Regions from separate parts of the Paenibacillus sp. NPDC058071 genome, predicted to be linked through region 1. Evidence: riboswitches for the same ligand, from Rfam matches in the RefSeq annotation. Region 1 holds a riboswitch; the other holds the start of a gene.
What was found. Region 1 has a riboswitch for ZMP and ZTP ahead of rpiB (ribose 5-phosphate isomerase B). Riboswitches for the same ligand answer to the same signal wherever they lie in the genome.
Positions count from the first base shown of each region.

Region 2: it holds a riboswitch for ZMP and ZTP, as region 1 does, so the genes downstream of both, ACFVTB_RS05085 (DJ-1/PfpI family protein) here and rpiB (ribose 5-phosphate isomerase B) in region 1, are expected to answer to the same signal.

Region 1 is NZ_JBHVSK010000004.1:431,503-434,905, reverse strand. Features, by position in the region: gene ACFVTB_RS09630 (serine hydroxymethyltransferase) at 1-216, opposite strand, end outside; gene ACFVTB_RS09625 (TIGR01440 family protein) at 297-902, opposite strand; gene rpiB (ribose 5-phosphate isomerase B) at 929-1,387, opposite strand; ZMP/ZTP riboswitch at 1,608-1,688, opposite strand; gene ACFVTB_RS09615 (low molecular weight protein arginine phosphatase) at 1,760-2,338, opposite strand; gene ACFVTB_RS09610 (manganese efflux pump MntP) at 2,375-2,887, opposite strand; gene ACFVTB_RS09605 (L-threonylcarbamoyladenylate synthase) at 3,002-3,403, opposite strand, start outside.
Region 2 is NZ_JBHVSK010000002.1:512,837-516,239, reverse strand. Features, by position in the region: gene ACFVTB_RS05095 (response regulator) at 1-183, shown strand, start outside; gene ACFVTB_RS05090 (serine hydrolase domain-containing protein) at 360-1,505, shown strand; ZMP/ZTP riboswitch at 1,603-1,684, shown strand; gene ACFVTB_RS05085 (DJ-1/PfpI family protein) at 1,733-2,512, shown strand; partial or broken gene ACFVTB_RS05080 (GNAT family N-acetyltransferase) at 2,548-2,685, shown strand; gene ACFVTB_RS05075 (RNA polymerase sigma factor) at 2,923-3,403, shown strand, end outside.

The DNA.
Region 1 (3,403 bases):
GTCTTCAACGATGTCGACATGCTCACAGCCGCCGTAGAAGCGTTTGCCCGGGTAGCCTTCGGCATATTTGTTCGTGAGAACGGAGCCCAGTGCTTCGATAACGGCTTCGGAGACGATGTTTTCAGATGCAATCAGTTCGATGTTGTCGCGCTGGCGCTGCAATTCCAGCCCCATTGCCTTCAATACTTCAGGGTCTTGCTGACGTAGATTTTCCATGGTTTGCTGCCTCCCAGAATGTAATTAAAAAATGTGTTTCTTCATTAGATGTATACTTAAAAGCGTTAAAGCGTTGCGGTCTAACCGCATGTTCCCGGCGACTGCTCTGACGCCGGGCCGCCGCCTTCCGATTCCAGCTCGTATACAGCTCTGACTCCGCCGATCAATTTCGGCCTTGTATAGGCCATTGTCACGTGTGCCGAGCCTATCGAACGGACGGTCGGACGAACCGGCACTGCTACCCGCCGCAGATGCATGCCGATGAACGTATCCCCGATATCGACGCCGGCATGCGCGGCAACCGTTTCAACCAGCACCGCCTCTTGCAAATGACGGAAGGCGTAAGCTGCCATCGAGCCGCCCGCTTTCGGAACGGGCACCGCCGCCACCTCGTCGAGGCCGTACTTTAGCGCCGCCTCCCGCTCAATGACGAGCGCGCGGTTGAGATGCTCACAGCATTGATAGATTGGATAAAAACCGATGTCGCCGCGCGCCGACTCGACGCCGCGATAAATTTGTTCCGCGATTTCAAGCGTACCCGACGTACCGATCCGCTCTCCGAGCACCTCGCTTGTGCTGGTGCCAATTACAAGCAGCTGGCCCTTACTTAGGCCACCCGCCTGCGCCAGCTCGCGAACGATCCGCTCGACTTGCCCTGCAATCGCTTCAAGATTGTCCTGGACCATACGGTTCGCTCCCTTCCTTGCGACAGCTAAGCGCGCTCTGCGTACTGCTCTTCAATCTGCGTCACTTTGCCAATGCGGTTCACGTGCCGCTCACCGTTGGAGAACGGCGTTTCCAGCCAAATGCGCACAATTTCAAGCGCCAGGCCGGGGCCGATAACCCGCTCGCCAAGAGCTAGTACGTTCGTATCGTTATGATCGCGTGTGGCTTGAGCCGTAAACATATCGTGAACAAGCGCGCAGCGAATGCCTTTTACTTTATTCGCGGCGATCGACATGCCGATGCCCGTTCCGCAGATGAGAATGCCGCGTTCAGCTTGACCGCTTGCCACTCTCTCAGCTACCGGCAGCGCGTAATCCGGATAATCGACCGATTGGGCGCAATCACAGCCCAGATCTTCAACTTCATGGCCGAGCGATAAGAGAAAAGGAACGATTTCATCCTTGAGGCGATAGCCTCCGTGATCGGCGCCGATTGCAATTTTCATGTTGGAATCCTCCTAAAAGGTATGGTATTTCGTAGGGCAGATGATACCTTCATCTTTGCTATTATACCTAATTCCGGCGTTTCAAGCATAAATGATCGAAACAAGGCGGAACGGCCATACCCGCTAGTCTCCGATAATGAAAACGGGACAACGAGCATTCGGCAAGACCGTACGCAGCATGAAGACAAAAAAAGAGCATGACATGCTTCATCAGCATGCTGCTCTTTGCCCAGGCGACCGGCCGTATGTTCCGATGCTCCACCGTGGTTACCCACTTCCGTCGCCAGTTACACCGGAATCCTTCTTTGTGTCCTAATCATAGCTGATTCGGACGGTAAAATCAATCATTTAACCGTTTTTTCCAAGCCCAATTCATTCCTGCCTCAGCTTGTCTAAAAGCTTAAGCAAGGCCCGTTCGATTTCGTTCGCACAGGACCGGTACAGATCTAATGGACCGCCGTAGGGATCGGCAATATCAAAGCTCGGAATTTCCCGCTCCAGCGCAAGCAATCGGCTCCTCTCCGCAGCCGACAGCTGCTGGCCGAGCGCCTGCTTCACATGCATTTCGCTGTACAGTTGTTCCAGTTCGTGAATATGCTCAATGACGGTTTCGTCCTGATTGACGTATTCCATAAGCGTATGGGTTTTTTCCACCGCCTGCGGGAACCACTGCAGCAGTCCTCTTTTATGACCGGAAGTCATGGTCAGAATGAGATCTGCCCAACCGATCGCATCGCCGGTAAGCGATTGCGACTGACCCGTATGCGCAATTCCTTTCCGCCGCAGCGTTTCCGCCGCATGAGGGGATACCGGCAACCCGTTCACCGTCGATACGCCGGCCGAACGAACCTCAAGTGACACGCCGTTGCGCGCCGCAAGCTCCCTCAGCATCGCTTCCGCCATGGGAGAGCGGCAAGTATTGCCGGTACATACGAACAAGATGCGTTTCAAGCTGCATTCCCCTTTCCGAAAGTTATTCTATGATGATCATATGATAAACAATATGCCGAATACAAACAATATGGCTCCTCCCAGCGCCTCGCCGTACTCGCCCAGATTACGGCTCACTTTGCGTCCAAGCAGCAAGCCAAGGATAGACATAAGACCGCCCGCAATCCCAAAAAGCACGACCGTAAGCAGCAAATCAGCCGAGAACATACCCAGCGTGACGCCAACGGAGAAGGAGTCGATACTGACGCTAAGGGCAAACAACAGCGTTCCCCAGGACGAACGATAGTCGAATCCTTGAACCACTCCGCCTTTGAAAGAGCTGTATATCATATGGCCTCCAAGCAGCACAAGCAGCACGCCGGCGGCTGTGGTCGCTACATGCCCGAGCAAACCGCTGACGAACTGTCCGGCAAAAATGCCCGCAAGCGGCATCAGAACATGAAATAATGCAATAATCGAGCTCAGCTTTAAAATATGAAGCAGTCTTATTCCTCTCAAACCAATGCCGATGCCCAGCGAAAAAGCGTCCATGCCGAGCGCTGCCGCCATAATGAGCAGCGTAATCCATTGACCCGCATGCAAGCTGGCTTCCACTCCGATACCCCTCCTTGTCCCGCCCTCTACCCCAACATATGCGGACAAGGAGACAAACATACAAACAAACTAAACGCGAATGATTCGATGACCAGCGGCTTTAGCAAGCCGGTTCATGAGCGCTTGTCCGATCCCCGTCTCATCGCAGCCTTCGGCCCAAATGCACGACACCCCTTCGGCATCGAACCGGCGAAGCGCTCCGTACAGCCGATGAGCCGCTTGCTCCAGCTTTTGTTCACTTCCAAAAGCGAGCACAATATCGGCTTCATAGGCGGACAGCCGTTCGTCGAAGGCGAGCACCCCGCTTTTTTCGCCAGCCTTTCGCGCTTCTTCCGTCCGTTCGTTGATATAAGCAGAGACCGCTTCCGGCGTTCCTTGAACGATCTCCAGGACGCCGCGCGGCGCATAATGCGTGTATTTCATGCCGGGAGAACGGGGCGTTTCCGCAGGAGACGCTTCCTCGGCGGGAGG
Region 2 (3,403 bases), on a different contig from region 1:
CGCATCGACAAAGCGAAGGAAATGCTGGAGCGATCCGGCAATGTGAAAATCTATGAGCTTGCGGAACGGCTCGGAATGGGCAGCGATCCGAAATATTTTAGCAATTTGTTTAAAAAATATACGGGCTGTACGCCGCAGGAATACAAAACGCGCATCGTTGCTGAACGAGGCAAAGAGCAGTAATGGGATGACGACGATTGGAGAGGTACCGCCGCCTTCGTCGGACTTGCCCGTTATATGCGAAAATGCGTCACGGCACGCTCCTAGTCGCATTTTCGCATATAGTCCCAAAGCGATTGCTCAGATAAAATAGAGCTGAGCAAGGTTTCATTAAAGGGAAACGGCGGGTGAAGGATGAGATGAATTTTGCGAAGCTGACAGCTTATTTGGATACGTTTTATAACGAGAAGAACATTCCCGGCACAGGCGTGGCTATGTATTATAAACATCAGCCTGTTTATGAGCACTATACCGGTTTTTCGGATGTAGAGAGTCAAGTGCCGTTTAGCGGCGACAGCATCTTTCGATTGTATTCTGCGACCAAGGTTGTGACCTGTACAGCTTTACTGCAATTATTTGAGCAGGGAAAATTTAAGCTCACCGATCCTTTGTATGAGTATATCCCGGAGTATAAGCATATGCTTGTCCGGCATACGCTGCCGGATGGGACGGAGGAACTGCGTCCTGCACAAAATCCTATTACAATTGAGCATTTGTTTACGATGACAGCGGGAATCGAATCGTATACTACGGATGCCGTTCGCCGTGTCGTTGCCGAGAGCAATGGCGAAGGCTCGACGCTGGCCGTCATTAAGGCGGTAGCGCAGGAGCCGCTTGCTTTCGAGCCGGGCTCGCATTTTAAATATACGATTTGTCACGATGTGCTTGGCGCGTTGCTTGAGGTTATAACCGGCCAAACGCTCGGGCAGTATTTGCAGGACAACATTTTTGATCCGCTCGGGATGAAGAATACCTCTTTCCAGCTAAAGGACGAGAGCCGTTTTTGCAAGCTGTACAATCATTTTAATGCACAGACGCATACGGCGGAGAGCATAGGAGAGAGCTTCTTGCTGCAACCGGGCAGAGCTTATGAGAACGGCGGAGGCGGCTTGTTTTCGACTGTGCCGGACTATATTTTGTTTGCGGAGACGCTGTGCAATTATGGTCTTGCGCCTAACGGCGAACGCATATTACGACCGGAAACGGTAAATGCGATGCGCAGCCCCCGTTTATCGCCTATTGCTCAGCAGGACTTTGAGAGATTCGGCGGGCCAAGCAAATATGGCTACAGCTACGGTCTCGGTGTTAGAACCTTAGTAAACCGGGAGAATAATAACTCGCTGAGCGCTAACGGAGAGTTCGGCTGGGACGGGGCTAGAGGCTGCTACGTGGTCATTGACCCGGAAGCGGAAGTAACGCTGTTTTACGCGCAGCAGGAGAACGGCTCTCCTTGGTACACTTGGCATGGGACGGTGCGGAACTACGCTTATGCGAGTATTTGGTAGGTTAGCGTAATCGGGCAACCGAGTCGTTCATGTTATTGTGTATCGAGAAAAACGGCTATTGAAATTGTCAGACTATTCGGTTACAATATTTTCAATTTCAGGTATGCGTAACTGGCGAAAACGTAGATCACTACGGGGGAGCGCATATTTCATAGCAGCCGTTCGCCTGGGCAAAGTATTTGGTCATTCCGATCAAATACTTTTTTATTTTTAAGGAGCGGATCGTGATGAGTCGAGCTAAGTGCAGAAACGTTGCAGTTCTCGTGTATGAAGGGGTCGATACATTGGATTTGGCAGGGCCGTTTGATGTGTTCGCGGTGTCCAGCCAATGGGGAAAGGATTTTCATGTGTACACGGTTGGCGAGAAAAAAGGGCCGGTAAACACAGTTAGCGGCTTAACACTGACTGCTAAATATGGCTTTGACGATTGCCCGGCCCCTGATATTTTGATCGTGCCTGGCGGCTTAGGCGCCCGTACCGAAATAAACAATGAGACGTTAACCGCTTGGATTCGCCGCATGGCAGACAGCGCCGAGCTTGTCCTGTCGGTTTGCACGGGAGCGCTTCTGTTGGCCAAAGCGGATATCTTGAACGGAATGAAAGTGACGACCAATCGTTTTGCCATGGATCTATTACGCTCAGCAGCGCCCTCGGATGCAACAGTCATTGAGGACGTCAGATATGTAGATAACGGGAAAATCATCTTGTCCGCAGGCATTACCGCCGGGTTCGATGCCGCGCTTCATGCCGTTGCTAGACTTCATGGGGAACAGCGAGCCGTGGAAACGGCTGAGAGGCTGGAGTATCGTTGGCTGGAAAGGCTGGAAATAAGAAAAGCCCAGATTGAAGACTGGCCTACTCTGCAACGTTTATACCAAGAGGCGGCTCAATGGATACACGATTCGAAAGGATTCAGGCAATGGCGCAAAGAGGCTTTTACGCAGCAGTACTTGGAGAGATTCATTCGCGATCATGAGGTGTTTGTTGCTTTACGCAAGGCCAACTAGTTGGCTGTTTCTCGGTTCATTGGGAGTATGAGGAGATTTGGGGAGAGCAGTATCATGACGATGCCGGCTATGATCATCGTTTGGCTGTATCTCGCAAGTATAGCGGACAAGGAATTGGCAGCAGGCTGCTGGCTTGGGCCAAGGTTTACATCAGAGAGAAGGGAAAAGGTTGGCTAAGGCTGGATTGCATGGCGGGCAATCCGACATTAAACCAATACTACCTCGCTCAGGGATTGAGCAAGCGGGGAAGATTCGACGGCGAAGGCTGGAGCGCAAACCTCTATGAGATCGAGATTAATGAAGAGTAATGTCACAATCGACGGGTTCGGTTGTTATATAGATATAAGAATAGAAAGGAGCGGTGAAGAATCGAACCAGAGCTCACATGCGAATCTACAGATGAAGAGTTGATGCGCGACGTTAGAGACGGGCAGATCGAGTCGTACGCAGTGCTGATTAGAAGGTATCAGCAGCGGTTATACGTGTATTGCTATCATTTGCTGATGCAGCGGGAAGAAGCCGAGGATGCGGTACAGGATGTGCTTATTAAAGGATATGAGAAGCTGTCGCAGATGTCCTACAGTCAATCCTTTTCTGCTTGGCTATATAAGATCGCGTATCATCATTGCTTGAACTTGCTCAGGAAACGGAAAAGGACGGAGCTGCTAACCAGGTTGCTCAAACCGCTCGGGTACAATGATGCTGAAGAGGGCTACGCCGTTGCGAGAAGAAAGGAAGTTTTGGCGCAGAGCGAAATAGCGTTGGGACGGCTAACGATTGCCGAGCGCTCGCTGATTGTGCTCAGAGTGGTGGAGGGAAAATCGTATGAAGAGATTGGACAAGCTTTTCCCCAGTCGCCTGCAGCATTGCGTAAAAAAGTGGAACGGGCTA